DNA from 2 places in the Streptomyces sp. O3 genome. Region 2 is predicted to be linked to the other one. Evidence: riboswitches for the same ligand, from Rfam matches in the RefSeq annotation. Region 2 holds a riboswitch; the other holds the start of a gene.
The links. Region 2 has a riboswitch for glycine ahead of gcvT (glycine cleavage system aminomethyltransferase GcvT). Riboswitches for the same ligand answer to the same signal wherever they lie in the genome.
Positions count from the first base shown of each region.

Region 1: another riboswitch for glycine. It lies ahead of gcvP (aminomethyl-transferring glycine dehydrogenase); the one in region 2 lies ahead of gcvT (glycine cleavage system aminomethyltransferase GcvT).

Region 1 covers NZ_JBTVYK010000046.1:3,545-18,029, reverse strand. Annotated here, with positions in the region: gene ACX6XY_RS22170 (substrate-binding and VWA domain-containing protein) at 1-950, shown strand, start outside; gene ACX6XY_RS22165 (glutamate--cysteine ligase) at 954-2,465, opposite strand; gene ACX6XY_RS22160 (hypothetical protein) at 2,948-3,535, shown strand; gene ACX6XY_RS22155 (DUF5999 family protein) at 3,849-4,055, shown strand; gene gcvP (aminomethyl-transferring glycine dehydrogenase) at 4,140-7,025, opposite strand; glycine riboswitch at 7,200-7,295, opposite strand; gene ACX6XY_RS22145 (PRC-barrel domain-containing protein) at 7,434-7,790, shown strand; gene ACX6XY_RS22140 (DNA polymerase IV) at 7,727-9,235, opposite strand; gene ACX6XY_RS22135 (MerR family transcriptional regulator) at 9,307-9,915, opposite strand; gene ACX6XY_RS22130 (bifunctional nuclease family protein) at 10,098-10,571, opposite strand; gene ftsR (transcriptional regulator FtsR) at 10,625-11,398, opposite strand; gene ACX6XY_RS22120 (FHA domain-containing protein) at 11,441-12,343, opposite strand; gene ACX6XY_RS22115 (DUF881 domain-containing protein) at 12,474-13,271, opposite strand; gene ACX6XY_RS22110 (small basic family protein) at 13,277-13,609, opposite strand; gene ACX6XY_RS22105 (DUF881 domain-containing protein) at 13,606-14,485, opposite strand, start outside.
Region 2 covers NZ_JBTVYK010000010.1:54,230-68,714, reverse strand. Annotated here, with positions in the region: gene ACX6XY_RS07695 (thioesterase family protein) at 1-332, opposite strand, end outside; gene ACX6XY_RS07690 (trimeric intracellular cation channel family protein) at 384-1,082, opposite strand; gene ACX6XY_RS07685 (ABC transporter ATP-binding protein) at 1,176-2,255, opposite strand; gene ACX6XY_RS07680 (ABC transporter ATP-binding protein) at 2,252-3,367, opposite strand; gene ACX6XY_RS07675 (ABC transporter permease) at 3,372-4,325, opposite strand; gene ACX6XY_RS07670 (ABC transporter permease) at 4,325-5,329, opposite strand; gene ACX6XY_RS07665 (ABC transporter substrate-binding protein) at 5,464-7,155, opposite strand; gene ACX6XY_RS07660 (enhanced serine sensitivity protein SseB C-terminal domain-containing protein) at 7,328-8,128, opposite strand; gene ACX6XY_RS07655 (enhanced serine sensitivity protein SseB) at 8,274-9,080, opposite strand; glycine riboswitch at 9,255-9,352, shown strand; gene gcvT (glycine cleavage system aminomethyltransferase GcvT) at 9,511-10,650, shown strand; gene gcvH (glycine cleavage system protein GcvH) at 10,781-11,158, shown strand; gene glyA (serine hydroxymethyltransferase) at 11,207-12,466, shown strand; gene ACX6XY_RS07635 (L-serine ammonia-lyase) at 12,780-14,162, shown strand; gene ACX6XY_RS07630 (DUF2254 domain-containing protein) at 14,252-14,485, shown strand, end outside.

The sequences.
Region 1 (14,485 bases), on a different contig from region 2:
CGGCGGGCCCGGAGGGCAGCCTCTCGCTGTTCTATCCCCTGGACGGCGCCCCGCGGCTCGACTACCCGTTCGCCCTCGTCGACGAGACCCGGCTGTCCACCGACCAGAGCCGGGCCGCGCTGCGCTTCATGAGCCTGTTCGACGAGGAACCGTGCCGGGCCATCCTGGAGAAGAACGGCTTCCGAAAAGGCGACGGAACCCCGCCCGCGCGGCTCATCACGGCGGCGGGCGGCCGCGCGCCCCAGCCGTACGCGCAGCTCACCGCCGAGCCGCCGACCCGCGGTGAGATCCAGGAGGCGCTCGGGCTGTGGACGGTCACGGTGCAGAGCGCCCGGCTCACCACCGTGGTCGACACCTCGGCCTCGATGTCCGCGCCGGTGCCGGGCCGTGACCAGTCGCGGATGGAGGTCACCAGGAACTCCCTGGTCCAGGCGCTCGACCAGTTCACCGCCGAGGACGAGATCGGCCTGTGGGAGTTCTCCACCCTGCTGGAGGGCGACCGCGACTATCGCAAACTGGTGGACACCGCCCGCCTCGGCGACCGTACGGACCAGGGCGGCACGCACCGCACACGGCTGACAAAAGCCTTCAACGACCTGCGGCCCGTCCCCGGCGGATCCACCGGCCTGTACGACACCTCGCTGGCCGCCTACAAGGACGCGCTGAAAAGCTACGCGAGCGGCAAGTTCAACGCCGTGGTGATCCTCACCGACGGCGTCAACCAGGATCCGGGGTCGATCTCCCGCGGCGACCTGGTCGCCGAACTCCAGCGGCTGTCCGACCCCGAGCGTCCCGTGCCGATCATCGCGATCGCCGTCGGCCCGGACGCCGACAAGAGCGAGCTCACCCAGCTCGCACAGGTCACCGGCGGCTCCGGCCACCAGGTCGACGACCCGGCGCAGATCCAGCAGGTCATCCTCAAGGCCATCATGACCGCGGGCCAGAACTGACGCTCAGGACCGGTCCGGCGACGCCCCCACCGGCCAGGTGTGCACCGGCTCACCGCCGCGCATCAGCTCGCAGTACCGCGTGGTGGTGGCGGCGAGCGCTTCCTGCCGCCCGAGGCCCGAAGCCAGCGCGCGGTGATAGGTCGCCACCTGCCAGGAAGCGCCGTTCACCCGCCGTCGGCAGCGCCCCTCGATCACTCCCAGGTAGAAGTCGCGGTCGGCCGGTTCGACGCCCCACGCGTCGAGCCCGGCCGCGGCCAGCGGCAGCAGCTCATGGCGTACGAGGTCCACGGCGGGCATCCGCGCCAGGGCGCCGCCGCGCCCGGACCGCGGCCAGGTGAACTCCGCGTCGATGCCATGGCGGCACGCGGCGTCGAAGTTGGCCGCGGCCGCCTCGAACGGCAGCCTGGTCCACACCGGGCGGGCATCCTCGGCCAGCGCCCGGACCGCGCCGTAGAAGAAGGCGGCGTTGGCGATCACATCGGTGACCGTGGGCCCGGCGGGCAGCACCCGGTTCTCCACGCGCAGATGCGGCACGCCGTCCGCGATGCCGTACACCGGGCGGTTCCACCGGTACACGGTGCCGTTGTGCAGCACCAGTTCGGCCAGCCGCGGCACCCCGCCGGCGTCGATGACCCGCAGCGCGTCCTCGTCGTCGCAGATCGGCAGCAGCGGGGGGAAGTAGCGCAGGTTCTCCTCGAAAAGCTCGTACGCGGAGCCGATCCAGCGCTCGCCGAACCAGGTGCGCGGCCGCACCCCCTGGGCCTGGAGCTCGGGCGGCCGGGTGTCGGTGGACTGCAGGAACAGCGGCGGGCGCGACTCGCGCCACAGCTCATGGCCGAACAGGAACGGCGCGTTGGCGCCGACGGCTATCTGCGCCGCGGCCAGCGCCTGCGCCGCGTTCCACACATCGGCGAACCGCGTCGGCGTCACCTGAAGATGCAACTGGACCGAGGTGCAGGCCGCTTCGGGCGCGATCGACGCGGAGGTGCAGGTGAGCCGTTCCACGCCCTCGATGTCGAGGGTGAACTCCTCGCCGCGCGCGGCCACGATCTGGTCGTTGAGCAGGGCGTAGCGGTCCACGTCGGAGAGGTTGGCGGAGACCAGGTCCTGCCGGGTGAGCGTCGGCAGTATGCCGATCATCACGATACCGGCGGCCACCTCGCCGGACTTCCGGTGAGCATAGGCGAGTCCGGTCCGCAGCTCTTCGGCGAGCTGGTCGAGCACCCGGCCGCCCAGCCGGTGCGGGGCAATATTCACTTCCAGATTGAACATTCCCAGCTCGGTCTGGAAATCGCGGCTCGCGATGCGCTCCAGCACCTCCGCGTTCAGCATCCTCGGCATGCCGTCGGGGCCCACGAGATTCAGCTCGATCTCCAGCCCCATCAGATTCCGCGGCCGGTCGAACTTCTTCTCCTCCAGCAGTCTCCGCAACCCCGCGAGGCACTGCTGAAGCCTCCTGCGGTACCGCTGCCGATCGGACAGGTCCGCACCGCCTGCCACGACCTTCTCCCCCATCGAAGCGTCCTTCCTCGATTGGGCAGCCCACCGCCGGCCGCTGCGTCACCGGGGATATGCCCAGCCGATGTGATCGATAACGCCCGGCGAACGGCCGCCGCACAGTAGGCTCGAACCCGACGGTGACCGGCACATTCGCTCGGCATACGGTGATACTCGGATTCACCGGACACGCACCGTGGTGACAAACGCCGACGAGAATCGGCCGACCACACGCCGCGCATGAGCCGAGGCCACCGAGCCGACCCGGCCAGGAATCGGGATAAACACCGCAATTGCGCGACCGGATTTCACCTTGCCAGCGCCAAAAGAACCCTCCCGCGAAACACGACCTGAACACACGTCGTATAAACTCCCCGGACGAGGCAGAGAGTTGGCGCTCACGGACCGAAGCTCCCGCCCCTCTGGCCCAGGCGAGCTGACAGCGCCGTCCGCGTCCGCCCCCTGCGTCACCCAGCCTGTCGAAGTGAGAGGCATCTACCATGCCGCTGCATGTCCCCCCGGCTCCCGCACCAGCCCTGCGCAGCGTCCTCGCGGCACTCGGTTCCCCCACCGCCGTCCGCGAGGCGCGCACCCCGTCCCTGCGCTCCGCCCAGGGACCCGCACACCCCGAGCTTCCCCTTCCGGTCCACGTACTCGACCGGATCACGCCCGTCGGCGGGCCGCCCCGCGCACACCTGGCCGGCTGGCGCTTCCTGATCCGGTGCGGCGACCGCGCGGGCGCCGCCGGGGACACCCGGCTGACGCCGGACGGCTGGGCCTTCTCGCACTTCTTCGAGGGTCCGTACGTCACCGCGACCGAGCGCGCCCTGCGCCAGGCCGAGTCCCTGCCGGGCCACCACCAGCCGCGGCTGCTGTCCGTGCCCGAGCTGTACATGCTCACGCTCTGGCTGCACGGCGACGTGCACAGCGACCCGGCGGCGGGCCCACCCGCCCCCGCCGACCTGCTGGTTCCCCTCGCGCCCGCGCCTCCGGGCATCGCCGCGCACCTGCCGCACCGCGTCGCGGACCTGCTGCCGGTCCTCACCCACCGCCTGCGGCCCGCGCCCCTGCTCGGCTCACCCGCCTAAGCCCCGCCTCACCCGCCCCGCGGCCCGCCCCGGCCGCGGGGCGGTCCGCCGCCCCGGCCCGTCCGCCGCCCCGGCCCATCCGGACTAGTCCCATCCGGCTACCTCTAACCACCCAGCCAGGCAGTGCAGTTGAACTGAACCGTCCGCACGGGTGACGCGTCCCTTACCAGTGGGGGGAGCCGCCGCGAAATCCCTGCGGAATCCCGCCCATGGGGCAACACTGGAAGTGGACCGACGACAACGGGGGTTCGGAATGAGCGCCGCAGACCGCGGGACCCGCACTACCAGGACAACGCAGCGAAAGAACACCTCCATGTGCCAGCATCAGCCACCCTGCCCGTCAGCCGACTCCGCCGACCGGGAGGCAGCGGTCCTAGTGGCCCACCATCCCGAACAGGGCTGGAGCCTGCTGTGCAACGGCGTCCTGTTCTTCGAGGACACCGGTGAGCTGCTGCCGGACGGGCGGATCATCGCCCCGCACCGGCCGCCGGGCACCCACCGGGTGGCACGTGCCGCATAAGGACTCCACCAGCGCACCGCGCGCAACGAAGGGGCCGGTCCGGAGGAAACCTCCGAACCGGCCCCGACGCATGACCGCCGCCGCTCAGTCGTCGTACGCGTCCATCGGCGGGCAGGAGCACACCAGGTTGCGGTCGCCGTACGCCTGGTCGATCCGGCGCACCGGCGGCCAGTACTTGTCCGCGGCCTCGACACCGGCGGGGAAGACGGCCTCCGTACGCGCGTACGCGTGCTCCCACTCGCCCGCGAGCACGGCCGCCGTGTGCGGAGCGTTCCGCAGCGGGTTGTCGTCCGCCGGCCACACGTCCGAGCCGACCTTCTCGATCTCGGCGCGGATCTCGATCATCGCCTCGCAGAACCGGTCGATCTCACCGAGATCCTCGCTCTCGGTCGGCTCGATCATCAGCGTCCCCGCCACCGGGAAGGACATCGTCGGCGCGTGGAAGCCGTAGTCGATCAGCCGCTTGGCGACGTCGTCCACGGTCACGCCGGTCGCCTTGGTCAGCGGGCGCAGGTCGATGATGCACTCGTGCGCGACCAGACCGCCGGGACCGGTGTAGAGCACCGGGTAGTGCGGCTCCAGGCGCTTGGCGATGTAGTTCGCGCCGAGCACCGCGACCTGGGTGGCGCGCTTGAGGCCCTCGCCGCCCATGAGACGTACGTACGCCCAGGAGATCGGCAGGATCCCGGCCGAGCCCCACGGGGCCGCGGAGACGGGCCCGACACCGGTCTGCGGCCCGGCCGCGGGCTGCAGCGGGTGGTTCGGCAGATACGGCGCGAGGTGCGCCCGCACGCCGACCGGGCCGACGCCGGGGCCGCCGCCGCCGTGCGGGATGCAGAACGTCTTGTGCAGGTTGAGGTGCGAGACGTCGCCGCCGAAGCGACCCGGCTGGGCGAGGCCCACCAGGGCGTTCAGGTTGGCGCCGTCCACGTACACCTGACCGCCCGCGTCGTGCACCGTGGCGCAGATGTCCGCGACATGCTCCTCGAACACGCCGTGCGTGGACGGGTACGTGATCATGAGCACGGCCAGCTCGTCGCGGTACTGCTCGATCTTGGCCCGCAGGTCGTCCACGTCGATCTCGCCGTCGTCGGCGGTCTTCACCACGACGACCTTCATCCCGGCCATCACGGCGCTCGCGGCGTTGGTGCCGTGCGCGGACGACGGGATGAGGCAGACGGTGCGCTGCGCGTCGCCGTTGGCCCGGTGGTAGCCGCGTACCGCCAGCAGGCCCGCGAGCTCGCCCTGCGAACCGGCGTTGGGCTGGAGCGACACCTTGTCGTACCCGGTGACGGCGGCGAGCTGCTCCTCCAGCTCACGGATCAGCGTGAGATAGCCCTGCGCCTGCTCGGCGGGCGCGAACGGGTGCAGCGCACCGAACTCGGGCCAGGTGACGGCCTCCATCTCGGTGGTGGCGTTGAGCTTCATGGTGCAGGAGCCCAGCGGGATCATGCCGCGGTCCAGCGCGTAGTCCCGGTCGGCGAGCTTGCGCAGGTAGCGCAGCATCGCGGTCTCGGAGCGGTACTGGTGGAACACCGGGTGGGTCAGGTACGCGTCGCCGCGCAGCAGCGCGTCGGGCAGCGCGTCGGCCGCCGTCTCATCGAGGGCCTCGATGTCGGCGTCGACGCCGAAGGCCGCCCACACGGCCGTCAGCTGCGCCCGTGTGGTGGTCTCGTCGCAGGCGATCGAGACGTGGTCGGCGTCCACCAGCCGCAGGTTGACGCCCCCCTCACGGGCCGCGGTGACGATGTCGGCGGCCTTGCCCTGGGCCCGCACCGTCACGGTGTCGAAGTACGCGCCGTGCACGACCTCGGCGCCGCCCGCCGTCAGGCCCTCGGCGAGAATCGCGGCGTAGCGGTGGGTGCGGCGGGCGATGTCCTTGAGGCCCTGGGGGCCGTGGTACACCGCGTAGAGACCGGCCATGACGGCGAGCAGCACCTGGGCGGTGCAGATGTTGCTGGTCGCCTTCTCGCGGCGGATGTGCTGCTCGCGGGTCTGCAGCGCCAGGCGGTAGGCCTTGTTTCCGTCCGCGTCCACGGAGACGCCGACGAGCCGTCCCGGCAGGTTGCGCGCGAACTTCTCGCGTACGGCCAGGTAACCGGCGTGCGGCCCGCCGAAGCCCATCGGGACGCCGAACCGCTGCGTGGTGCCGACCGCGATGTCCGCGCCCAGCTCGCCGGGCGAGGTGAGCAGAGTCAGCGCCAGCAGGTCGGCCGCGACGGTGACGACCGCGCCCAGGTCGTGGGCCTGGTCGATGACGGGCTTCAGGTCCCGTACGGCGCCCGACGCGCCCGGATACTGGAGCAGCACGCCGAACACGCCGCGCTCGGCGACCTCGGCCGGTATGCCCTGGGACAGGTCCGCGACGACGACCTCGACGCCGGTCGGCTCGGCACGGGTCTCGATCACCGCGATCGTCTGCGGCAGCGCGTCGGCGTCGATCAGGAAGACGCCGTTCTTGACCTTGCCGACCCGGCGGGACAGCGCCATGGCCTCGGCCGCCGCGGTGCCCTCGTCCAGCAGCGAGGCCCCCGACGTGGGCAGCCCGGTCAGGTCGGCCACCACGGTCTGAAAGTTCAGCAGCGCCTCAAGGCGGCCCTGCGAGATCTCCGGCTGGTACGGCGTGTACGCGGTGTACCAGGCCGGGTTCTCCATCACGTTGCGCAGGATCACGGGCGGCGTGAACGTGCCGTAGTAGCCGAGTCCGATCATCGGCGCGACCACGTCGTTGCGGTCCGCGAACGCGCGCAGCTCGGCCAGCACCTCCGGCTCGGTGCGCCCGGCGGGCAGCCGCAGCGCCTCGGTGGACTTGATGACCTCCGGCACGGCGGCCGCGGTCAGCTCGTCGAGTGAGCCATAGCCGACCTGGGCGAGCATCTTCGCTCGGGCCTCGGCGTCCGGCCCTATGTGGCGTTGCTCGAAGGGGATGCCACGTTCCAGCTGGGAGAGCGGAATGCGGTTGGCAGTCATTGCGGAGGCCTCCTGGTCATGCGACCTGCGAGAGGTACCACGGCGCGGGTACCCGGACGGCCTCCCCCTCTGTCATCTCAACCTGAGAGCTTCACCGGCCCGCGCCGTGCGACCCGGCTTTCACCGTCGGTGAGGGCGGATGCCGTCGACGCCCGCCCTGCTTTCCAGAGTGACCTCGTCCGTGCGGTACAGGGGCCTGAGAGATTCCGGGGAGGAGTTGCTCCTTCGGCGCCTCCGGCGCCAACCGGAGAGCTCTCCCGCACGGGGTCAGCAGCCGCCTGCCAGCCTACCAGCGCGGACACCTGGCCAGGAGTGCAGAACGACAAGCAGCGGGCCCCGAGTGGCCTCCACCTGGATTGTGCCGTTTCGTAGACTTTACGGACGGGGTGCGACCTTTTTGGAGGGACCGTGCAGACCGATATCGATCCGCGGAGCCTGATCGGCCGCAAGGCGTTCGACCGGACCGGCAGCAAACTCGGCACGGTGGACGAGGTCTATCTCGACGACGCCACCGGCACACCCGAGTGGGCGGCCATACGGACCGGCATGTTCAGCCGGGACGCCTTCGTCCCCCTGGAGCCCAGCGAACTGGTCCAAGGCGCGCTGCGCGTCCCGTTCGAGCGCGCGCTCATCAAGGACGCCCCCGACTTCGGAGTCGGCCGCCATCTCTCTCCCGAGCAGGAACTGCAGCTCTACCACCACTACGGCCTGGACATCGCCTCTCCCTCCCCCTCCGCCGAGAGCCCGCCCGACGACGACTCCTGACCGGCCGCCGCCCCCGGCGCCACCGCCGCGGGCACGAGCGGCAGCGCCTCGCCCACGTGCAGCGACGGGTCGTCGACCCGGAACGTCCGCACCCGGCCCGGCCGTGATCCGGGCGTCTCGAACCGCACGGTCACGCGCCCGAGCCCGCTGCCCTGCACCCACCCGGCGCCGAACTCGTCATGCCGCACATCGTGCCCCGCCAGCCAGCGCCGCTCGGCCGGCCCGGACTCGCCCCGCCCGCCCTCCGGCGCCCCTCCCGGCCCGCCCGCGCTCTCGGTCTCCCCCTCGTCGTCCAGCGGCGCGTCCTGCCCGGCCCGCTCCCCGGACGCTTCTCCGTCCGCTCCGGGCGTCCGCTCGGTGTGCGCGGCCTCCGCGCGCGCCTGCGCGAAGAGGTCCTCCTGGGTGAAGTCGGCCAGTCCCGTCACCCCCACCCCCAGCAGCCGCACCCCGCCCGTGGTGTCCACGGCCTCCAGCAGCCGGTCCGCGGCCTCGCGGATCACCACCGGGTCGTCCGTGGGCCCCCGGAGCGTCTCGGACCTGGTGAGCGTCGAGAAGTCGTACCGGCGCACCTTCAGCACGACGGTCCGCCCGGAGTGTCCGGACCCGCGCAGCCGCCGCACACACCGCTCGGCCAGCCGCCCCACCTCAAGCCGCACCCGCACCCGGTCGTGGATGTCCACGTCGAAGGTGTCCTCGACGGAGACCGACTTCGTGTCCCGTTCGGCCACCACGGGCCGCTCGTCCTGCGCCAGGGCCATCGCGTACAGCTGGCCGCCGTGCGCCTTCCCCAGCAGCCGTACGAGCTCGTCCGCACCGGCCTCGGCGATCTCCTCGACCGTGCTGATCCCGGCCCGTCGCAGCTGGTCCCCGGTCACCGGACCGACCCCCGGCAGCGTGCGCACCGACAGCGGCGCGAGCAGCGCGCGCTCCGTGCCCGGCTCGATGAGCACCAGGCCGTCGGGCTTGGCCCGCTCCGAGGCGATCTTGGCCAGCATCTTGGACGCGGCGAGCCCGACCGATCCGGTCAGTCCCGTGACGGCCCGTATGTCGGCGCGCAGCCGCTGGCCCGCCGCCCGCGCCGAGGTCTCGTCCCAGGCCGCCGCACCGGCCGCGAGGTCGACGAAGGCCTCGTCCAGGCTGAGCGGCTCCACCAGCGGGGAGAGTCCGTGCAGCAGCGCCATGACCTGCTCGCTGATCGCGCGGTACACCCCGAAGCGGGGCACCAGGTAGGCCGCGTTCGGCGCCAGTCTGCGCGCCTGCCCCATCGGCATCGCCGAGTGCACCCCGAACCGGCGCGCCTCGTACGAGGCGGTGGCGACCACGCCGCGCGGCCCGAGCCCGCCCACGATGACGGCCTTCCCGCGCAGGCTCGGCTTCGCCGCCTGCTCCGCGGCGGCGAAGAACGCATCCATGTCCAGATGCAGAATGGTGGGCGCCGATCTCACACCACCGATGCTGCCCTATGGCACTGACAACGGGGCCGGCGGCGCGGCTGGCGACGCGGCGGCGGCCGGTGTCATCCGGCGCGGTTGCGGCGCCGCGCCAGCTCGTCTTTGGGGTTGTGGCCGATCAGCGTCTCGCCGGTGTCCACCCGCTCGCCGTGCAGCTGCGAGAGCGCCGCCTCGACGTCCTGCCACACCACCCCGACCGCGATCCCGAAGACGCCCTGGCCGCCCTGGAGCAGATCCACGACCTCGTCGGGCGACGAGCACTCGTAGACGGTCGCGCCGTCGCACATCAGCGTCATGCGTTCCAGGTCCGCAGACTCGCGGTGCCTCAGGTGCTGGACGGTCGTCCGGATGTTCTGGAGGGACACTCCGGTGTCCAGGAAGCGCTTCACGATCTTCAGGACGACCACGTCACGGAAGCCGTAGAGCCGCTGGGTTCCCGATCCGCTCGCGGGCCTGACGCTCGGCTCGACCAGGCCCGTACGCGCCCAGTAGTCCAGCTGCCGGTAGGTGATGCCGGCGGCGGCGCACGCCGTCGGCCCCCGGTACCCCACCTCGTCGGACGTCGCGCCACCGCTCCCGGTCACCACCGTCGGCCGCTGCGCGGTGCGGCCGGCCGCACCGCTGTGGAGCGGATACGGACCGCCAGCCGCCGTGCCGTCGCCGCTGCTTCTCACGCCGACCTCCGTCCTTGACCTGCCTTCACGAAGGTAGGGAGTACCCCGAGGCGCGTCAACGAACGCCACACTCGGCACGCCGGGTGATAATCACCCCGAGAGTGGTTTCCCGTACTCCTCCACGGGGAAAGGCTAGCCGAATGGCCCGGCAGCGCTCCGGGACGGCTCACTGACTGTGCGCGTCACTGACTGTTCGTACCGAAGTCCTCGGGCGAGATCTGGTCGAGGAACTCGCGGAACTTCTCCACCTCGTCCTCCTGCTCGTCCGGGATGGCGATCCCCGCGTCGTCGAGCACCCCGTCACTGCCGTAGATGGGCGTACCGGTGCGCAGGGCCAGCGCTATGGCGTCCGAGGGACGCGCGCTGACCTCGACCCCGCTGGCGAACACCAGTTCTGCGTAGAAGACTCCCTCTCGCAGATCCGTGATCCGTACTTCGGTCAGCTCCTGGCCAACAGCCTCGAGCACGTCCTTGAACAGGTCGTGCGTCAGCGGACGGGCGGGCGCCATGCCCTGCTGGGCGAAGGCGATCGCGGTCGCCTCCCCCGGCCCGATCCAGATGGGGAGGTACCGATCGCCTCCCACTTCACGCAGGAGCACGATCGGTTGGTTGGAGGGCATTTCGACCCGGACACCGACAACGTCGAGCTCATTCACACAGCAACCCTAGGACGTGCCCGGCAGGTTTGGGTAGTCGGGCACGTTCCCGGTCAGTACGGGCGGCCCCTGAGCGCGGTCTGTACGAGCGCCGTGTGCAGTCGGCTGGTGAGCTCCGCGAGCTCCTGCACGCGGGCCTCCGCATGGGCTCTGGTCTGCGGATTACGGTGCTGGCGCAGCGGCGACACGACCTGGTCGACCAGACCGGCTTCCCGTTCGGCGGAACTCTTCATGGCCCGCAGATGCCGTGGTTCGACGCCAAAACTTCCCAGCTCGGCGATGAGTCCGGCGATCCGCACGGCCTCGGTGTCGTATCCGTCGTCGGACACGGGCGCGATGAGTCCGTAGGCCTCCCACTCCTCGAGCTCCCGCGCGCTGACCTGTGCCGCCGCCAGCAGCTCGGCCCTGCCGACCAGGGTGACCTGGCCGACCGCTGGCTCCTCAGCCTTCTGGGGCCGCTCACCGTGGCCGTACGGCGTGCTCTGCTGGCCCGCCTGGCCCGCCTGGCCCGCCTGGGGCGGCTGGACTCGCTCACCGCGCTCCAGCGCGTCCAGGTACTCCCTGATCACCTTCAGCGGCAGATAGTGGTCACGCTGCATTCTCAGCACCTGCGCGAGCCGCTCGACGTCCTCGGGGCTGAATTTCCGGTACCCGGACGGTGTGCGCCGCGGCTCGACCAGGCCTTCGGACTCCAGGAAGCGGATCTTGGAGAGGGAGACCTCGGGGAACTCGTCACGCAGCAGGTTCAGCACCGTGCCGATGCTCACCAGGCGGCCGTCCGTGGTGGCGGCGCCGTCCCCGGCGCCGCCACTTTGTGTGTGAAGCATGGACCTCCCCTGGGGGTTTCCCCGGACGGAGTCCGGGGAGGGTCAGACGCCCCGCTGGCTCGCGTAGAAGACCAGCCGGTACTTTCCGATCTGCACCTCGTCACCGTTGGCGAGCACGACCGAGTCGACCGGCTCCCGGTTGACGTAAGTGCCGTTGAGGCTGCCGACGTCGGCGGCGGTGAACGCTCCGTCCGCGCCGCGGCGGAACTCCACATGGCGGCGCGACACGGTCACGTCGTCCAGGAAGATGTCACTCTGCGGGTGACGCCCCGCGGTCGTCAGATCACCGTCCAGCAGGAACCGGCTGCCGGAGTTCGGGCCACGGCGCACCACCAGCAGCGCGGAGCCGAACGGCAGCGCGTCCACGGCCGCCTGCGCCTCCGGCGAGAGGGTGGGGACCGGGTTCTGTCCGGTGGCCTCCGCCTCATAGGCCTCAAGGCCCGAGATGGAGATCGTGGACGTCGTCTCCGACGGCCGCTCGGCCGACGCTCCGGCGCGCAGCGGCGCTCCGCAGTTCGAGCAGAACCGGCTGGCCTCGGCGTTGCGGTTGCCGCACCTCGTACACACCAAGGCGGACATGGATGGTTCCTCCTGCCGCGGCTGCCCCGCGGGGGCATGGGATGCGTAAGGGCCGGAGGGGGACCCTCCTCCCGTACCTGAGGGTGACGGTTCTCCGGAACCTATGCGGCCGGGCGCGGCAGGGTCAACAGAAGACCCGCCCTGGCCGCCCGAAATGCCACCGGCTGGCCCAGTGACCTCATCGCGGAAGAGCGGGCGCTCCGCTCCCTGCTCCTCGGCCTCCGCATGCCGTGGTGCGCGGTGCCGGGCAGCGTTGCTGCCGTCTTGGCGTGCGCTCTTGCCGAACAACTTCGCAAACAACTTCACGGGCGATTCCCCTTGACCGAAACAGACCCGCCCGTGGGGCAGGACGAACCCTGATTGCACACACCGGTCGACCCGGACATCTTCACAACGTCCGGATCCACCGGACAGTTTCCACGACGCGGCACTCTTCTCTTACGCCGACCCCCCGCAACGTCCCGCGCTGAACTCACCACCCCCGTCCACCCGCGCTTCACTGGGAAGACGACCGAGCGTAGTCAGGACGATTCGCCCGTCGCAAGGCATCCACGACGATCTTCTCCGCACGGGCCACAGAGACCGTGGCCTGCTCCTTCTGCAGCGTCTGCACCACACCTCCCGGAATTTTCAACGCCGGCTCGATGTCCTCGGGCTCACCGATGACCTTGAAACGGTACGGCGCACTGATCTTGCGGCCGTCTACGCGCACGCCGTCGTCCGCTTCGGCGTCCGGGTCCGGGTCCGCGAGGTGGGTACTGGCCACCACCCTGACGTCGTTGATCTGGATCGCCTCCGCACCGGCCGCACGCAGTTCCTGGATCGCGTCGAGCAGCGTGTCCGCCTCGACCGAGCCCGTGGGGTCGCTGATGGTGAGAGTGATCCCCGGACCCTGCGCCGCGACGGTACCCGCCAGCACGCCAAGCTGCCGCTCCTTCTCAGCCGTCTGCCTACGCGCCTCCTCGGCTCGGTCGGAACTGTTCTCCAGCTCCGTGCGCTGGCTTTCCAGGAGTTGCTTCTCCCCTTCAAGACGCTCGGTGCGGCCGTCCAGTTCATCGAGGATGCGTACGAGATCCTCCCGCCGCGCGCCTCGCAGCGCATCGCCCTCGCTCGTCGAGCGCACCTGGATGGCCAGTCCAAGGCCGAGCACGAACAGCAGGAGCGCGACGATGAGTTGGGCACGGGACACCCGCGGCGGCCACAGGCTCTTGAGCAGCCGCCTGCGCCCCGTGAGCCGCTCCTCGGGCTCGCTGGCGCCCGTCGCGGCCGCTGAGGTCGGTTCTTCGCTGCTCATCGCCCTCACGCCCGGAACACATGCCGCCGGATCGCGGCGGCGTTGGAGAAGATCCGGATACCGAGCACCACCACCACACCGGTGGACAGCTGCGCCCCGACGCCCAACTCGTCTCCCAGGAACACGATCAGCGCGGCCACCACCACGTTCGAGAGGAAGGACACCACGAAGACCTTGTCGTCGAAGATGCCGTCCAGCATCGCCCGCAGGCCGCCGAAGACCGCGTCGAGTGCCGCGACGACGGCGATCGGAAGATACGGCACGACCGCCACGGGAACCTCGGGCCGGACCAACAGTCCGACCACGACTCCCACGACGAGGCCCAGTACGGCGATCACGATGTGCCCTTTCCTGCTTGTGGCTCCGCGTTGCGTACGGTCAGACTCGGCGCGGCGGGCAGCCGTACGTCCTTCTCCACGGCGATCTTGGATCTGATCCCGTAGTTCTCCTTGAGGACCTGCAGATACAGGCCGTCCGCGCTGCGCCGGAACTTCGCCCGCACCTGCGGCCCGTCCCCGATCGCGAGCACGGTGTACGGCGGCACCAGGGGCTTGTTGTCGACCAGTATCGCGTCACCGGCCGCCCGGATCGCCGAGAGCGCCGTCAGCCGCTGCCCGTTGATGGCGATGGCCTCAGCGCCCGACTGCCACAGACCGTTCACCACACGCTGCAGATCACGGTCGCGCAGCCGCCCGGTGTCGGAGAACCCGCTGCTCGTGCGCGGCCCGCCGCCGCCCTGATCGGCCTCGTCGGCGTCGTCCACCACCAGTTTCACACCGGGCCCGTGCACCTCCGTCGCGCCGGACAGCAGGGCCACCAACTCGCCCTGGTCGCCGCCGTGCTCCTGAAGGGCCGCCCGCTGGCGCTTGCCCACATCGGCACGCAGCGTGTCGATCTCGTCCTCGAGCCGGTCCGCGTGGTCGGTCTCCCGCCCGACACGGTCGATCAGTTCCTGCCGCTCCTTGGCCACCACGGGTGCCTCGACCTGGGCCTGTTTCGCCCCCATCGTCACCACCGTCGCGGCCAGCACCAGCCCCACCGCGAGGCCCAACTTGGCCCGTAGCGTGCGGGGCAGTCCGCCGCCGCCCGCCGTCTTCCTACGCGCCGCGGCCTCGGCGTAACCCTCGTCGAGACTGTGGTCCATCACATTGGTCAGCAGCGACATCGAAGCGTCGGGACGCGCGGGGGGCGAAGCGGTGCTCCGATCGGGATGC
Region 2 (14,485 bases):
TACTGGAAGAGGGACGCCTGTCCGGTGGACAGGGTGCGGCCAGTGCGGACCGTCTCGGTGCGGATGACGGCGGGGCCCGGCTGGGACGCCGTCAGATAGTGCGCCGAGATCGTGAACGGGTGCGGGTGCGGCAGTGCCTCGCCCAGCGCGCGGCCGAGCAGGGCCAGCAGATAGCCGCCGTTGACGGCGGTGATGATCGTCCAGCCAGCGGAGAGGTCGGCGTCGTAGACGCCGGGCTCGCGCAGGGTCACCGCGGTGTCGCGGTCGAACTCGCTGTCGCCGATGGCTGCGCTCGTCGTCTTGGCCGCCGCCTCAGTTATGCCCTGGGTCATGCCGTGTACGGTACAAGAAGAAACTACTAAGCGGTAGCTTTTTGTTGAATCTCACGCCTCGCCCTCCACTCCGGCCGACCTTCGGTTCCAGGCACGCGGGGCTCGCCAGTGGTAGCGGATCGCGAGCAGCCGCAGCAGGAACGTGGTGACCACGGCCAGCCCGTTGGTGGCCGGGTTCAGCGCGTCGAAACGGATGCAGACGACCACGATCACCGCTCCGACGATCGCCGGTACCGCGTACAGGTCGCGGTCCCAGCGCAGCAGCGACGGCGTCTCGTTGGCGAGTACGTCGCGCAGCACACCGCCGCCCACGGCCGTGGCCAGGCCCAGCGAGGCGGACGCGGTCAGGCCGAGCCCGTGTTCGTACGCCTTGACGGTGCCGGTGACGCTGAAGAGGCCGAGCCCGGCCGCGTCGAAGACGTTCACGGCGCCGTTGATCCGCTCCACCTCGGGGTGCAGGAAGATCACCAGGGTCGCCGCGACCAGCGGGGTCACGAAGTAGCCGAGCTCCGTGAACGCGGCGGGCGGCACCGCGCCGATCATCAGGTCGCGGAAGATGCCCCCGCCCAGGGAGGTGACCCCGGCCATGACCGCGATGCCGAACACGTCGAAGTTCTTGCGGACGGCGAGCAGCGCCCCGGAGATCGCGAAGACGAAGATCCCGGCGAGGTCGAGCCAGTGCTGGACGGACGGCGAGAAGAGGTCGGAGAGGTCGGTGAACGCGGTGAGCGCGGAGGCGTCAGCGAGCACGGAGGCGTCAGCGAGGGAGCTGACGGCAGTGAGGGAGGCGAGGGCGGGGATGTCCAGGGGCACCCGGTCATTGTGCCGGGTGCCCCTGGAATCTCACGGCGCGGCTGCGCCCGCCTTCTCCACCGGCTCGTCGCCGTTCCCGGCCCGCGTCCCGGCGGCCGCCTCACCGGCGCGCTTCACGGTCCCGGCCGCGATCTCGGCGGCGTAGTGGCAGGCGACCTTGTGCCCGCCGCCGAGGTCGGTGAGCGCCGGGCGCTCGGTGGCGCACAGCGTGTCCTGCTTCCACGGGCACCGCGTGTGGAACCGGCAGCCCGCGGGCGGGTTGGACGGCGACGGCAGGTCGCCGTGGAGCAGGATCCGCTCCCGGCTGTCCTCGACGGCGGGGTCGGGGATCGGCACGGCCGACATCAGCGCCTTGGTGTACGGGTGCTTGGGCTCCGCGTACAGCGCGTCGCTCGGCGCCTCTTCCACCAGTGAGCCCAGGTACATCACGCCGATCACGTCGGAGATGTGCCGCACCACGGCGAGGTCGTGGGCGATGACGACATACGTCAGGCCCAGTTCCCGCTGGATCTCCTCCAGAAGGTTGACCACCTGCGCCTGGATGGACACGTCGAGCGCGGAGACCGGCTCGTCGCAGATGATCACATCGGGTTCCAGGGCGAGCGCACGGGCGATGCCGATGCGCTGGCGCTGGCCGCCGGAGAACTCGTGCGGGTAGCGCGACAGGGCGTTCTCGGGCAGGCCGACCTTCTCCAGGATGCGCAGGATGCGCTCCCGCCGCTCCTGCTTGTCGGCGCCGATGCCGTGCGCCTCCATGCCCTCGGCGAGCGTCGACTCGATGTTCTGCCGCGGGTCCAGGCTGCCCAGCGGGTCCTGGAAGACCATCTGCAGCCGTCGCCGGTACTGGCGCATCTCCTCGGGGGGCAGCTTGGCCAGGTCGGTGCCGTCGAAGACGACCTCGCCGCCGGTGACGTCGACCAGCCGCAGGACGGCCCGGCCCAGCGTGGTCTTGCCGCAGCCGGACTCGCCGACCAGGCCGTACGTCTGGCCCGCCTCGACGGAGAGCGAGACGCCGTCGACGGCGTACACATGGCCGACCGTGCGGTCGAAGAAGACGCCCTTCTTGACCGGGAAATGGACCTGGACACCGTTGAGTTCGAGCAGACTCACGACGTGGCCTCCGTCTTCTTGAGATCTGCCTTCGCGGGATCCGCCTTCTCGGGATCCGCCTTCTCGGGATCCGCCTTCTTGGACTCGGCGGCCGCCGACTCGGGCTCCGCGGTCGTCGGCTCACTCGCCGACCCGGCCTCAGGCAGTACGGGGTTGACGCACCGCACATGGTGGGCGGGCACCCGCGGTTCGGTCAGTTCGACGGCGCCGCTGAGGCACTCCAGGGTGTAGGAGTCGCAGCGGGGCGCGAAGGCACAGCCGTCCGCCCAGTCGATCCGGTCGTTGATGGAGCCCCGGATCGGCTTGAGCGGCTCGCCGCGCGGCGCGTCCAGGCGCGGGATGGAGCCGAGCAGCCCGTGCGCGTACGGGTGGGTCGGCGCGTCGAACAGCTCACGCCGCCCGGCCGACTCGACCACCTTGCCCGCGTACAGGACGTTGACCTGGTCGCACAGCCCGGCGACCACCCCGAGGTCGTGGGTGATCATCAGCAGTGCGGTGCCCTCCTCGTCGACGAGTTCCTTGAGGAGTTCCAGGATCTGCGCCTGGATCGTCACGTCGAGCGCGGTGGTCGGCTCGTCCGCGATCAGCAGCCGGGGCGCGCAGGCGACGGCCATGGCGATCAGCGCGCGCTGGCGCATGCCGCCGGAGAGCTGGTGCGGGTATTCCTTGAGCCGCCTGGTCGGGTCGGGGATGCCGACGCGGTCCAGGAGCTGGGCGGCCTCCTTGCGGGCCGCGTCGCCCTTCAGGCCCCGGTGCCGGGAGAGGATCTCGGTCACCTGAACGCCGATCGGGACGACCGGGTTCAGCGAGGACAGCGGGTCCTGGAAGATCATGGCCAGTTGGGAGCCGCGCAGGTCGCGCAGCTGGCTCTGGCTCATGGTGAGCAGGTCGCCGCCGTCGAAGTCGGCCCGTCCGCCGAGCCGTACGCCACGGCTGGGCAGCAGGCCCATCAGCGCGAGCGAGGTGACGGACTTGCCGCAGCCGGACTCGCCGACCAGGCCCACGACCTGGCCTTGGTCGACGTCGAAGGACACCCCGGACACGGCCTGGACGTCCTTGCGGCCGCGCCCGGTGAACGTGATGGACAGTTCGTCCACAGAAAGCAACGCCATGTCATCAGCTCCGCAGTTTCGGGTCGAGCGCCTCGCGCATGGCCTCGCCGAGCAGGGTGAAGCCGAGGGCCGTGATGATGATGCCCACCGCCGGGTAGACCGCGAGCATCGGCGCCTGGTCGAAGTACTTCTGCGACTGGGCGAGCATCACGCCCCACTCCGGAATCGCGGCGTCCGGGTTGCCGAGGCCCAGGTACGACAGCGCCGCGGCCTCGATGATCGCGGTGGCCAGGCTCAGCGTCACCTGGACGATCACCGGGCTCAGCGAGTTGGGCACGATGTGCGCGAGCACGATACGCCGTCTGCGCACTCCGAGCGCCCTGGTGGCGAGTACGTAGTCGGAGCCGCCCTGGGCGAGCATCGAGCCGCGCAGCAGCCGGGCGAAGATCGGGATCTGCACCACGCCGACGGCGATCATGACGGTGGTGAGGCTCTGTCCGAGCACCGCCGCGATGCTGACCGCGAGCAGCAGCGAGGGCAGCGCCAGCATCATGTCGATGAAGCGCATGATGACGGAGTCGATACGGGCGCCCGCCTTGCCGCCGAGCGTGGCGGCGGCGCCGGACGCGGTGCCGATGAGGACGCCGACGGTCAGGCCGAGCAGCGTGGAGACGATGCCGACGAGCAGCGTCTGCCGGGCGCCGACCAGGATGCGGGAGAACTCGTCGCGGGCCAGGTGGTCGAGGCCGAACCAGTTCTCGGCGCGCATGCCGACGAAAACGCCCTGGTTGGTACGGACTTCACCGCGCCACAGCTGGCCGGTGGGGTCGTGCGGGGCGACCCAGGGTCCGATGACGGCGAGGATCACGAACATGGCGATGATCACGGCGCCGATGAGGGCCATCTTGCTGGCCTTGAGCCGCCGCATCGCCTCGACCCAGAGGCTGGAGCCCATGCTGGTCTCGTTCTGGGCGGTGAGTTCCGCGAGGCGGTCGATCTTGTCGGTCTTGGTGCTCATCAGTGCACCCGCACTCTCGGATCGATGAGGCTGTAGGCCAGGTCGACGAGCAGGTTGATGAGGACGAAGACCAGGGCGATGAAGAGGATGAAGCCCACCAGGACGGGGTAGTCACGGCCGTCGATGGCGCGCTTGAGGAAAGAGCCGATGCCGCCGAAGGCGAACACCGACTCGGTGAGGACCGCGCCGGAGAGCAGGCTTCCGGTGAGCAGGCCGACCGAGGTGACCACCGGCAGCAGCGCGTTGCGCAGGACGTGCCGGCCGCGTACGACGCGCTGGTGCAGGCCCTTGGACTCGGCGGTGCGGATGTAGTCCTCGCCGAGCACCTCCAGGACGCTGGCGCGGGTCATCCGGACGATCACGGCGAGCGGGATCGAGGAGAGCGCGACGGCGGGCAGCACCAAGTGGGTGATCGCGTCCCAGGACGCGTCGAACTCCCCGGTGAGGACGCCGTCCAGGACGAAGAAGCCGGTCACCTCGGTGGCGTCGATGCCGGTGGACTGGCGGCCGAAGCTGGGGAACCACCCCAGTTCGACGGCGAACAGGGCCCGGAGCAGGAAGGCCAGGAAGAAGACCGGGATGCAGATGCCGAGCAGCGATCCGGATACGGCTGCCACGTCGAGCCAGCCGCCGCGCCGCCGGGCGGCGAAGTAGCCGAGCGGCACGCCCACGGCCACGGCGATCAGGATGGCCGAGACGCCGAGTTCCACGGTCGCCGGGAAGCGCAGGACGAACTCGTCCCACACCGGCTGGCCGGTCTGTGCCGAGGTGCCCAGGTCAAGCTGGACCAGCCGCTTCAGGAAGCGGCCGTACTGGATGTACCAGGGCTGGTCGAGTCCCAGCGCGGCCTCGATCTGCCGTACGTCCTCGGCCGACGCCCGTTCGCCCAGCATGGCCGCGGCGGGCCCGCCGGGGAGCCTGTTCAGCCAGATGAACAGCAGGACGGACAGGCCCAGCAGGGTGGGTATCAGCTGTAGCAGTCTTCGTACGACGAGTCGCAGCACCCCGCATGCCCCTTTCTCGCTCTAAGCAGCGCGTCCGCCCGGCCGCCGGGGTGGCCGGGGCCGGACGGACGCGTGCTGATCGGGTGGTACGTGTATTTCGTGTGGCGCCTGTTTCGTGTGGCGCCGTTCGGCGCTTACTTCTTGAAGGTGATCTCGCCGAAGTTCTCCTGCGTCAGCGGGGAGACCTTGGGCGGGTTCACGTTCTTGGCGAACGCGAGGCCGGGCGGGGACGAGGAGATCGGGACGCCCGGAATGTAGTCCATGACGACCTCGTTGGCGGCCTTGTAGAGCTCGGTGCGCTTGGCGGCGTCGGGCTCGGCGGAGGCCTTCTTCAGGGCGCCGAAGACCTTGTCGTCCTTGAAGCCCCACTGCTTGTCGTAGCTGTCGAACCAGGTGCCGATGAAGTTGTAGGCGTCGTTGAAGTCACCGGTCCAGCCGAACAGGTACATCGGGCACTCACCGGTGGTGACGGCGTTGACGTAGTCCGGGTTCCACTTCATGGCGCGCGGCTTGACCTTGATGCCGGCCTTCTCCAGGTCGGCCTTCATCAGCTCGTACATGTCGGCCGGGGCGGGCATGTATGGGCGGGTGACCTCGGTCGGGTAGCAGAACTCGATCGTCGGGCTCTTCTCACCGGCCTTGGCGAGCAGGTCCTTGGCCTTCTTCACGTCGTAGTCGTACGTGGTGACCTTGTCCGAGTAGCCCGCCACCGTGTCCGGGATGAACTGGGTGGCGACCACGCCGCCTTCGGGCAGCTGGGTGTCGACGACGTTCTTCCGGTCGATCGCGTGCGCGATCGCCTGCCGGACCTCCTTCTTCCGCAGCGGCCCGGCGCCCTCGTTGTCCTGGGTGAAGCCCAGGTAGAAGATGTTGAAGACGTCGCGGACGGGCGTCTGGAAGCCGTCCTTGCTCAGCGTCTCGACGTCGGCGGGCGCGACCAGGTCGTAGCCGTGGATGTCACCGGCCTGGAGTGCCTGGCGGCGGCCTTCCTCGGTGTCGATGGTGCGGAAGACGAGCTTGTCGACGCCGGCCTTGTCGCCCCAGTAGTCGTCGAAGCGCTCAAGGGTGATCTCCTTGTTGCCCTTGTTCCACTTCGAGATCTTGAACGGTCCGGTGCCCGCGACGTCCCCGGCCTTCTGGCTGTACTCGGGGCGCGTGATCGAGTCGCCCTCGCCCTTGGCGCCCTGCGCGGCGTAGACGTCGATCGACTTCGGCGAGTGGATGGCGAGCGCCTGGAGCGAGAAGCCGCCGGGCAGGTTCGCGGTGGCTTCCTTCACCTTGATGACGGCCGTCAGCTCGTCGTCGGCGGTGCAGCCCGCGTAGTTGGCGGGCGGGGTGTCCTCGTCCTCGTTCTTGGCGAAGCCGCCCATGATGGCGCGCCAGTAGTAGGCGAGGTCGGCGTTCTGGTCCGCACCGGTCTTGTTGAACCAGAAGTCGTAGTTCTTGCAGACCGCTTCGGCGGTGAGCTTCTCGCCGTCGTGGAACTTCACGCCCTTGCGGAGGTTGAACGTCCACTCGGTGCCGGCGTCGTTGGACGACCACTTCTCGGCGAGTCCGCCGACCAGCTTGGTGCCGCCCGGCTCGTGCTCGATGAGGGCCTCGAAGGCCTGGCGGGTGATGCGGAAGGTCTCGCCGTCGGACGCCAGCGCCGGGTCGAGGGAACTCGGGTCGCCGGCCGCGCCGAAGACGAAGGTGTCACCGCCGCCGCTCGTGTTGCCGTCGTCGCCGCCGTCCTTGTCACGCTCGCTGGCGCATCCGGTGGCGATCACGGCGACCGCGAGGGCCGCGGTGACCGCGCGCGCAGCGCTCTTTCTCAGTATTCGCATGGTTTCCCCTGATCGGCGGAGCCGAGAGACAGTCAACTTCGCCGCACCATACAGTCACCGCTCACCATGGTGAACGGTCCGCATAGCGGTGATATCCATCTGAGACCCAGGAGCCCAACAAACCGGACATGCAAGGGATATGACCCCCAGAACGGGTCAGTACCCGCCGGGATCAGTACGTACTGGGCGCGGCGGGAGGATAGCCGTACCCCGCGGCGGGCGCGGGCGGCGCCGGGGCGTGCGCCTCGCGATCGTAGAACGGGCGGGCGCTCGCCCGCAGCCACATCACCACCGGGTCGTACGCGTCCGACATCGCCACGGTCGACACCGGCAGCCCGTCCGGGACCGCCGCGACCGACTTCCGCATCATCGCGCGCACCGCGTCCACCGACGCGGGCCGGGTGTCGTACACATCGAGTCCGATGGCCAGATACGGCTGGCCGAGCGCGGGCTGCACCCAGGCGCGCCGCAGCGAGCGGACCGCCGGGGTGTGGTGCGCGTGCTGGCTGAGCTGGGCGTAGAACTGCGGGAGGTCGATGGCCGGTTCGGACAGCCGCAGCGGGCCCGCGGGCAGCCGGTCGAGGCCCGCCGCGACACGGCGCAGGTCGGGCCAGGGGACGCCGACGCCGCCGCCCGGTGCGTGCGGGTTGAGCCAGAGGCCGTAGTGCTCGGGGTAGAGGGCGCGGGCGACGTCCAGGCCGCGGACGACCTCGTGCGCGCGGCTCCAGCCGGAGGCCGCGAGTTCCCGTGCGGAGGTCACACAGGGGGCGTAGCCGACGCCGTCGACCTCCATGTGCCCGTACTGGGCGTCGGGCGATCCGGCCTGGCCGTGCCAGAGCAGCATCCAGAGCTGTCCGTCGGCGGGGTCGGCGAGCGCCCCGAGGAGCGCCTCGTACGCGTCGTAACGCCCAGGCGTCACCTGGCGCAGCATCTGCTCGATCCGCCCGGCCGCAGCCGCGCCCGACGCGCTCACCGTCGACCGGCCCCCTTCCGCCACAGTCTCGTAGTCCCGCTAGTCCCGTACACCATCGACGCTTCTCCCCGCACCGGGCGACCCGGTCAGCCCCTGGGTGACCTCTGGCGAGGGAACCAGCTTATGCGGCCCCACCGACAGCGGCTCAGGACTCCCGGTGCTCCCGGTGCTCCCGGTCGTAGAACGGCCGTACCTTGTCCCGCATCCAGTCGCCGACGGGGTCCTGGGTCATGTCGAGCAGCACCAGGTTCACCGGCCAGGTCACCGGGACGCGGCCCAGCGCGCGGCCGAGTGCGTCCATGGGGAGGTTACGGGCGGGACCGTCCCACTGCGAGACCTCCACGCCGACGAACAGCACCGGATCGTCGCCCTCGACGCTCGCCAGGCAGCGGCGCGCGGTGCGCACCACGCCGGTCGCGGCGAACTCCTCGGCGGCGGCGGACAGGAAGTCCACCGGGTCGACCTGCCAGTCCGGCTCGAAGAGCCGGACCCGGCCGCCACTGGCCGGGCCGTCCAGCGGGGTGCGCCCGACCCGGCACAGCTCGGCCACGCCCGCGGGCGGCAGCGGGACGCCGACCGCGCCGTCCGGGTTGACGGCGATCCCGACCTGCGGCGGCAGCCCGCGGGCGAACTCGACGGCGGGCGCGACGGTGAAGCTCATATGCTCGCCGACGACCTGCCGGAACTGCCGCTCGGAGCTGAAGACCGGGACGTAGGCGGCACCGCCCAGCTCCATCATGGGCAGGTCGAGGTCCGGGCTGTCCGGGCCGCCGCCGCTCGGCAGCGGCACCCAGAGCTGGCTGCGCCCGAGTACTTCGACGAGGCTGCTGACCACGGAGGGTGACGGCTCGGCGTCGACCGAGGCCGCGAGGACCTCCTCCAGCTCGTTGCCCGGCCAGCCCTCGCCGGGAAGGCCGTACGCGTCCGCTGCGCCCTGCGCCGGAATGTCCATCTCCGTAACCTGCCCGCTCGCCCTTGCTCACTCCGCGCCGCCCGAGGGCCGGGGGCGCGATCCAGCCCTCGCCCGCGCGATCTCGGGCGCGGGTGACCTAGACCTTAACGCCGGGGCGGGACGGCTCGCGGGGGGACGTGCAATGATGTGCCCGCCAACTGCATACCGGCCGCTTGAATCCGCGCGGGAGAGTTCCTGGCCTTGACCGGCCGGGGCGCCGAAGGAGCAAGATCCTCCCTTGAATCTCTCAGGCCCCGTACCGCGTGGACGAGGCAACTCTGAAAAGCGGGTCGGACCGTACCTGGTCCGGCTCCACCCAAGGTGCAAGCCCCTGTCCGCGCGTCCGTGTGGCCGGGGCGAACCTCTCAGGTTTTGATGACAGATGGGGAGGATTCTCGTCCTCGCCCGTCATGCCCTGGGAGCTCTCACCATGACCAACGCCCCACGCCTCACCGCACTCGACGCCCTGCACCGGTCGCTGGGCGCGACCATGACCGACTTCGCGGGCTGGGACATGCCGCTGCGGTACGCCAGTGAGCGCGACGAGCACAACGCCGTGCGCACCAAGGCCGGACTCTTCGACCTGTCGCACATGGGCGAGATCACGGTCACCGGCCCCGAGGCCGTCGACCTGCTGAACTACGCCCTGGTCGGGAACATCGGCTCGGTCGGCGCCGGACGCGCCCGCTATACGATGATCTGCCAGGAGGACGGCGGGATCGTCGACGACCTGATCGTCTACCGCCTCGGCGACGCCGACGCCGCCCCCGCGTACATGGTCGTGGCGAACGCGGGCAACGCCCAGACGGTCCTGGACGCGCTGACCGCCCGCGCCGAGGGCTTCGACGCCGTCGTACGGGACGACCGGGACGCGTACGCGCTGATCGCCGTGCAGGGCCCCGAGTCCCCCGGCATCCTGAAGTCGGTCACCGACGCCGACCTGGACGGCCTGAAGTACTACGCGGGCCTGCCGGGCACGGTGGCCGGGGTGTCCGCCCTGATCGCCCGCACCGGCTACACCGGCGAGGACGGCTTCGAGCTGTTCGTGGCGCCCGCCGACGCCGAGCAGCTGTGGCAGGCGCTGACCGAGGCGGGCGCGCCCGTCGGGCTGATCCCCTGCGGCCTGTCCTGCCGTGACACGCTGCGCCTTGAGGCGGGCATGCCGCTGTACGGGCACGAGCTGACCACCGCGCTGACGCCGTTCGACGCGGGCCTGGGCCGGGTCGTGAAGTTCGAGAAGACCTCGCACGGCGACGACTTCGTCGGCCGTGCCGCGCTGGCCGCGGCCGCCGCGAAGGCGGAGACCGCGCCGCCGCGCAAGCTGGTCGGCCTCATCGCCGAGGGCCGCCGGGTGCCGCGCGCCGGATACCCGGTGGTCGCGGCCGACGGCACGGTGATCGGCGAGGTCACCTCGGGCGCCCCGTCGCCGACGCTGGGCAAGCCGATCGCGATGGCGTACGTGGACGCCACGCACGCCGCGCCGGGCACGGCCGGGGTGGGCGTGGACATCCGCGGCAAGGCGGAGCCGTACCAGGTGGTGGCTCTGCCGTTCTACAAGCGCGAGAAGTAACGCTTCTCCCGTCCCCTTGGGCATCTCTTGAGTACCTCTCGGGCACTTCTTGAGGACCTCTGGGTGCCTCTGGGCGCCTCTTGAGTACCTCGTTCACCACCACTCCCCCGCGTACAGGAGAATTCAGGCCATGAACAACCCCCAGCAGCTGCGTTACAGCAAGGAGCACGAGTGGCTGTCGGCCGCCGAGGACGGCGTGTCGACGGTCGGCATCACGGAGCACGCGGCGAACGCGCTCGGTGACGTCGTCTTCGTCCAGCTCCCGGAGGTCGGGGACACCGTCACCGCGGGCGAGACCTGCGGCGAACTGGAGTCCACCAAGTCGGTCAGCGACCTCTACTCGCCGGTCACCGGTGAGGTCACCGAGGCCAACCAGGATGTCGTGGACGACCCGTCCCTGGTCAACACCGCCCCGTTCGAGGGCGGCTGGCTGTTCAAGGTGCGGATCTCGGAGGAGCCGAAGGACCTGCTCTCCGCGGACGAGTACACCGAGTTCTCCGGTTCCTGAGCCGCCTGAGCCTTCCTTCGCTTCCTGAGAATCCAAGGACGTATGCCGATGTCGCTTCTCAACTCCTCCCTGCACGACCTCGACCCGGACATCGCCGCCGCGGTCGACGCCGAGCTGGACCGCCAGCAGTCCACCCTGGAAATGATCGCCTCGGAGAACTTCGCTCCGGTCGCGGTCATGGAGGCCCAGGGCTCGGTCCTGACCAACAAGTACGCCGAGGGCTACCCCGGCCGCCGCTACTACGGCGGTTGTGAGCACGTCGACGTGGTCGAGCAGATCGCCATCGACCGCATCAAGGCGCTGTTCGGCGCCGAGCACGCCAATGTGCAGCCGCACTCGGGCGCGCAGGCCAACGCGGCCGCGATGTTCGCGCTGCTGAAGCCGGGCGACACGATCATGGGTCTGAACCTCGCGCACGGCGGGCACCTGACCCACGGCATGAAGATCAACTTCTCCGGGAAGCTGTACGACGTGGTCGCGTACCACGTCGACGAGCAGACCGGGCAGGTCGACATGGCCGAGGTCGAGCGCCTGGCCAAGGAGTCCAAGCCGAAGCTGATCGTCGCGGGCTGGTCGGCGTACCCGCGTCAGCTGGACTTCGCCGCGTTCCGGCGGATCGCCGACGAGGTCGGCGCGTACCTGATGGTGGACATGGCCCACTTCGCGGGCCTGGTCGCGGCGGGGCTGCACCCCTCTCCCGTGCCGCACGCGCATGTGGTCACCACGACCACGCACAAGACGCTGGGCGGCCCGCGCGGCGGTGTGATCCTGTCCACGCAGGAGCTCGCCAAGAAGATCAACTCCGCGGTGTTCCCCGGCCAGCAGGGCGGTCCGCTGGAGCATGTGATCGCCGCGAAGGCGGTCTCCTTCAAGGTCGCCGCGTCCGACGACTTCAAGGAGCGCCAGCAGCGCACCCTGGAGGGCGCGCGGATCCTCGCCGAGCGCCTGGTCCAGGACGACGCCAGGGCGGCGGGCGTGAACGTGCTCACCGGCGGCACGGACGTGCACCTGGTCCTGGTCGACCTGCGCGAGAGCGAGCTGGACGGGCAGCAGGCCGAGGACCGGCTGCACGAGGTCGGCATCACGGTCAACCGCAACGCGGTCCCGAACGACCCGCGGCCGCCGATGGTCACCTCGGGGCTGCGGATCGGCACGCCCGCGCTGGCGACGCGCGGCTTCGGCGCGGACGACTTCCGCGAGGTCGCGGACATCATCGCCGAGGTGCTCAAGCAGTCGGCCGACACCGAGTCGCTGAAGGCGCGGGTGGCGGCCCTGGCCGCGAAGCACCCGCTGTACCCGGCCCTGTAGCGGCCCCGCCGCAGGGGCTGCGGGGACGGGGCCGTCCCCGTTGCCCCTGGGCTCTGCGGGCGTACGTCGCGCCCGCAGAGCCCAGGCGTCGCACGCCGCGCCCACAGGCCCCAGGGGGAGCGTCGCCCCTGGGGTGGGTTTCGGGGTGCCCCGCCCCGGCTGTACCCCAAGCCGCAAATCCGTGCTTGTCGGGAGTTTCCCCGTACGCGTTACGCTCGAAGCCCGGACGTCATCCGCGTACCGCAGGCCTCAGTGCCGCCTCCTGCCCCTCCCCCGCACATCCCCCCACGAGCAGACAAGGGAGTCCGCCGCCGTGGCCATCTCCGTATTCGACCTCTTCTCCATCGGCATCGGCCCGTCCTCGTCCCACACGGTCGGTCCGATGCGGGCCGCCCGGATGTTCGTGGGCCGCCTGAAGAAGGACGGACTGCTCGCCCAGACCAGCGCGGTGCGCGCGGAGCTGTTCGGCTCGCTGGGCGCCACCGGGCACGGTCACGGCACGCCCAAGGCGGTACTGCTCGGCCTGGAGGGCCACTCGCCGCGCACCGTCGACGTGGAGATCGCCGACGACGAGGTCGCGCGGATCCGCTCCACCGGCAGGCTGCGGCTGATGGGCGCGGAGATAGGCGACGCCCACGAGATCGACTTCGACGAGCCGAACCAGCTGATCCTGCACCGCCGCCGCTCGCTCCCGTACCACGCCAACGGCATGACCCTGTTCGCGTACGACGCGGCGGGCGCGCCGCTGCTGGAGAAGACGTACTACTCGGTGGGCGGCGGCTTCGTCGTCGACGAGGACGCGGTGGGCGAGGACCGGATCAAGCTCGACGACACCGTGCTGAAGTACCCGTTCCGCAGCGGTGACGAGATGCTGCGGATGGCCCGCGAGACGGGCCTGTCCATCTCCTCGCTGATGCTGGAGAACGAGAAGGCCTGGCGCACCGAGGACGAGATCCGCGCGGGCCTGCTGGAGATCTGGCGGGTGATGCAGGCCTGTGTCTCGCGCGGCATGTCCCGCGAGGGCATCCTGCCGGGCGGCCTGAAGGTGCGCCGTCGCGCCGCGTCGTCCGCCCGGCAGCTGCGCGCCGAGGGCGACCCGGTGCTGCACCGCAGCGAGTGGACGACGATCTACGCGATGGCGGTCAACGAGGAGAACGCCGCGGGCGGCCGCGTGGTGACCGCGCCGACCAACGGCGCCGCGGGGGTGCTGCCCGCCGTGCTGCACTACTACATGCACTTCGTGCCGGGGGCCGACGAGGACGGCATCGTCCGCTTCCTGCTCGCGGCGGGCGCCATCGGCATGCTGTTCAAGGAGAACGCCTCGATCTCCGGCGCGGAGGTCGGCTGCCAGGGCGAGGTCGGCTCGGCCTGCTCGATGGCGGCGGGCGCGCTGGCCGAGGTGCTCGGCGGCTCCCCCGAGCAGGTGGAGAACGCCGCGGAGATCGGCATGGAGCACAACCTGGGCCTGACCTGCGACCCGGTCGGCGGCCTGGTCCAGATCCCGTGCATCGAGCGGAACGGCATGGCGGCGGTGAAGGCGGTCACCGCGGCGCGGATGGCGATGCGCGGCGACGGCAGCCACAAGGTGTCTCTGGACAAGGTCATCAAGACCATGAAGGAGACCGGCGCGGACATGAAGGTCAAGTACAAGGAGACGGCGCGCGGCGGCCTCGCGGTGAACGTCATCGAGTGCTGATCACGTCCGAAGGTGCCTCCGCCCTTCCGCCCCCGTGACGCCTGTCCGCCCGTGATGCCGGGAGCGCGTGCCGCGGTTAGCTTTGCCCCATGGGTCGCGTGACGTGGCAGCTGACGCGGCGCCGGCTGCGCGCCCCCTCCGTCTGGTCGCTGCCGGTGGTCCTGCTGGGGGTGGGGCTGTTCCTGTCCTGGCTGTTCCCGTTGATCGACCGCGAGGTCACCTATCTGGAGCACGAGCTCGGCGAGACCTTCTTCCGCTACCTGGACGCCGGGTCGATGGCCACGCTGCTGTCCGCCGTGGCGGGCGGCATGATCACCCTGACC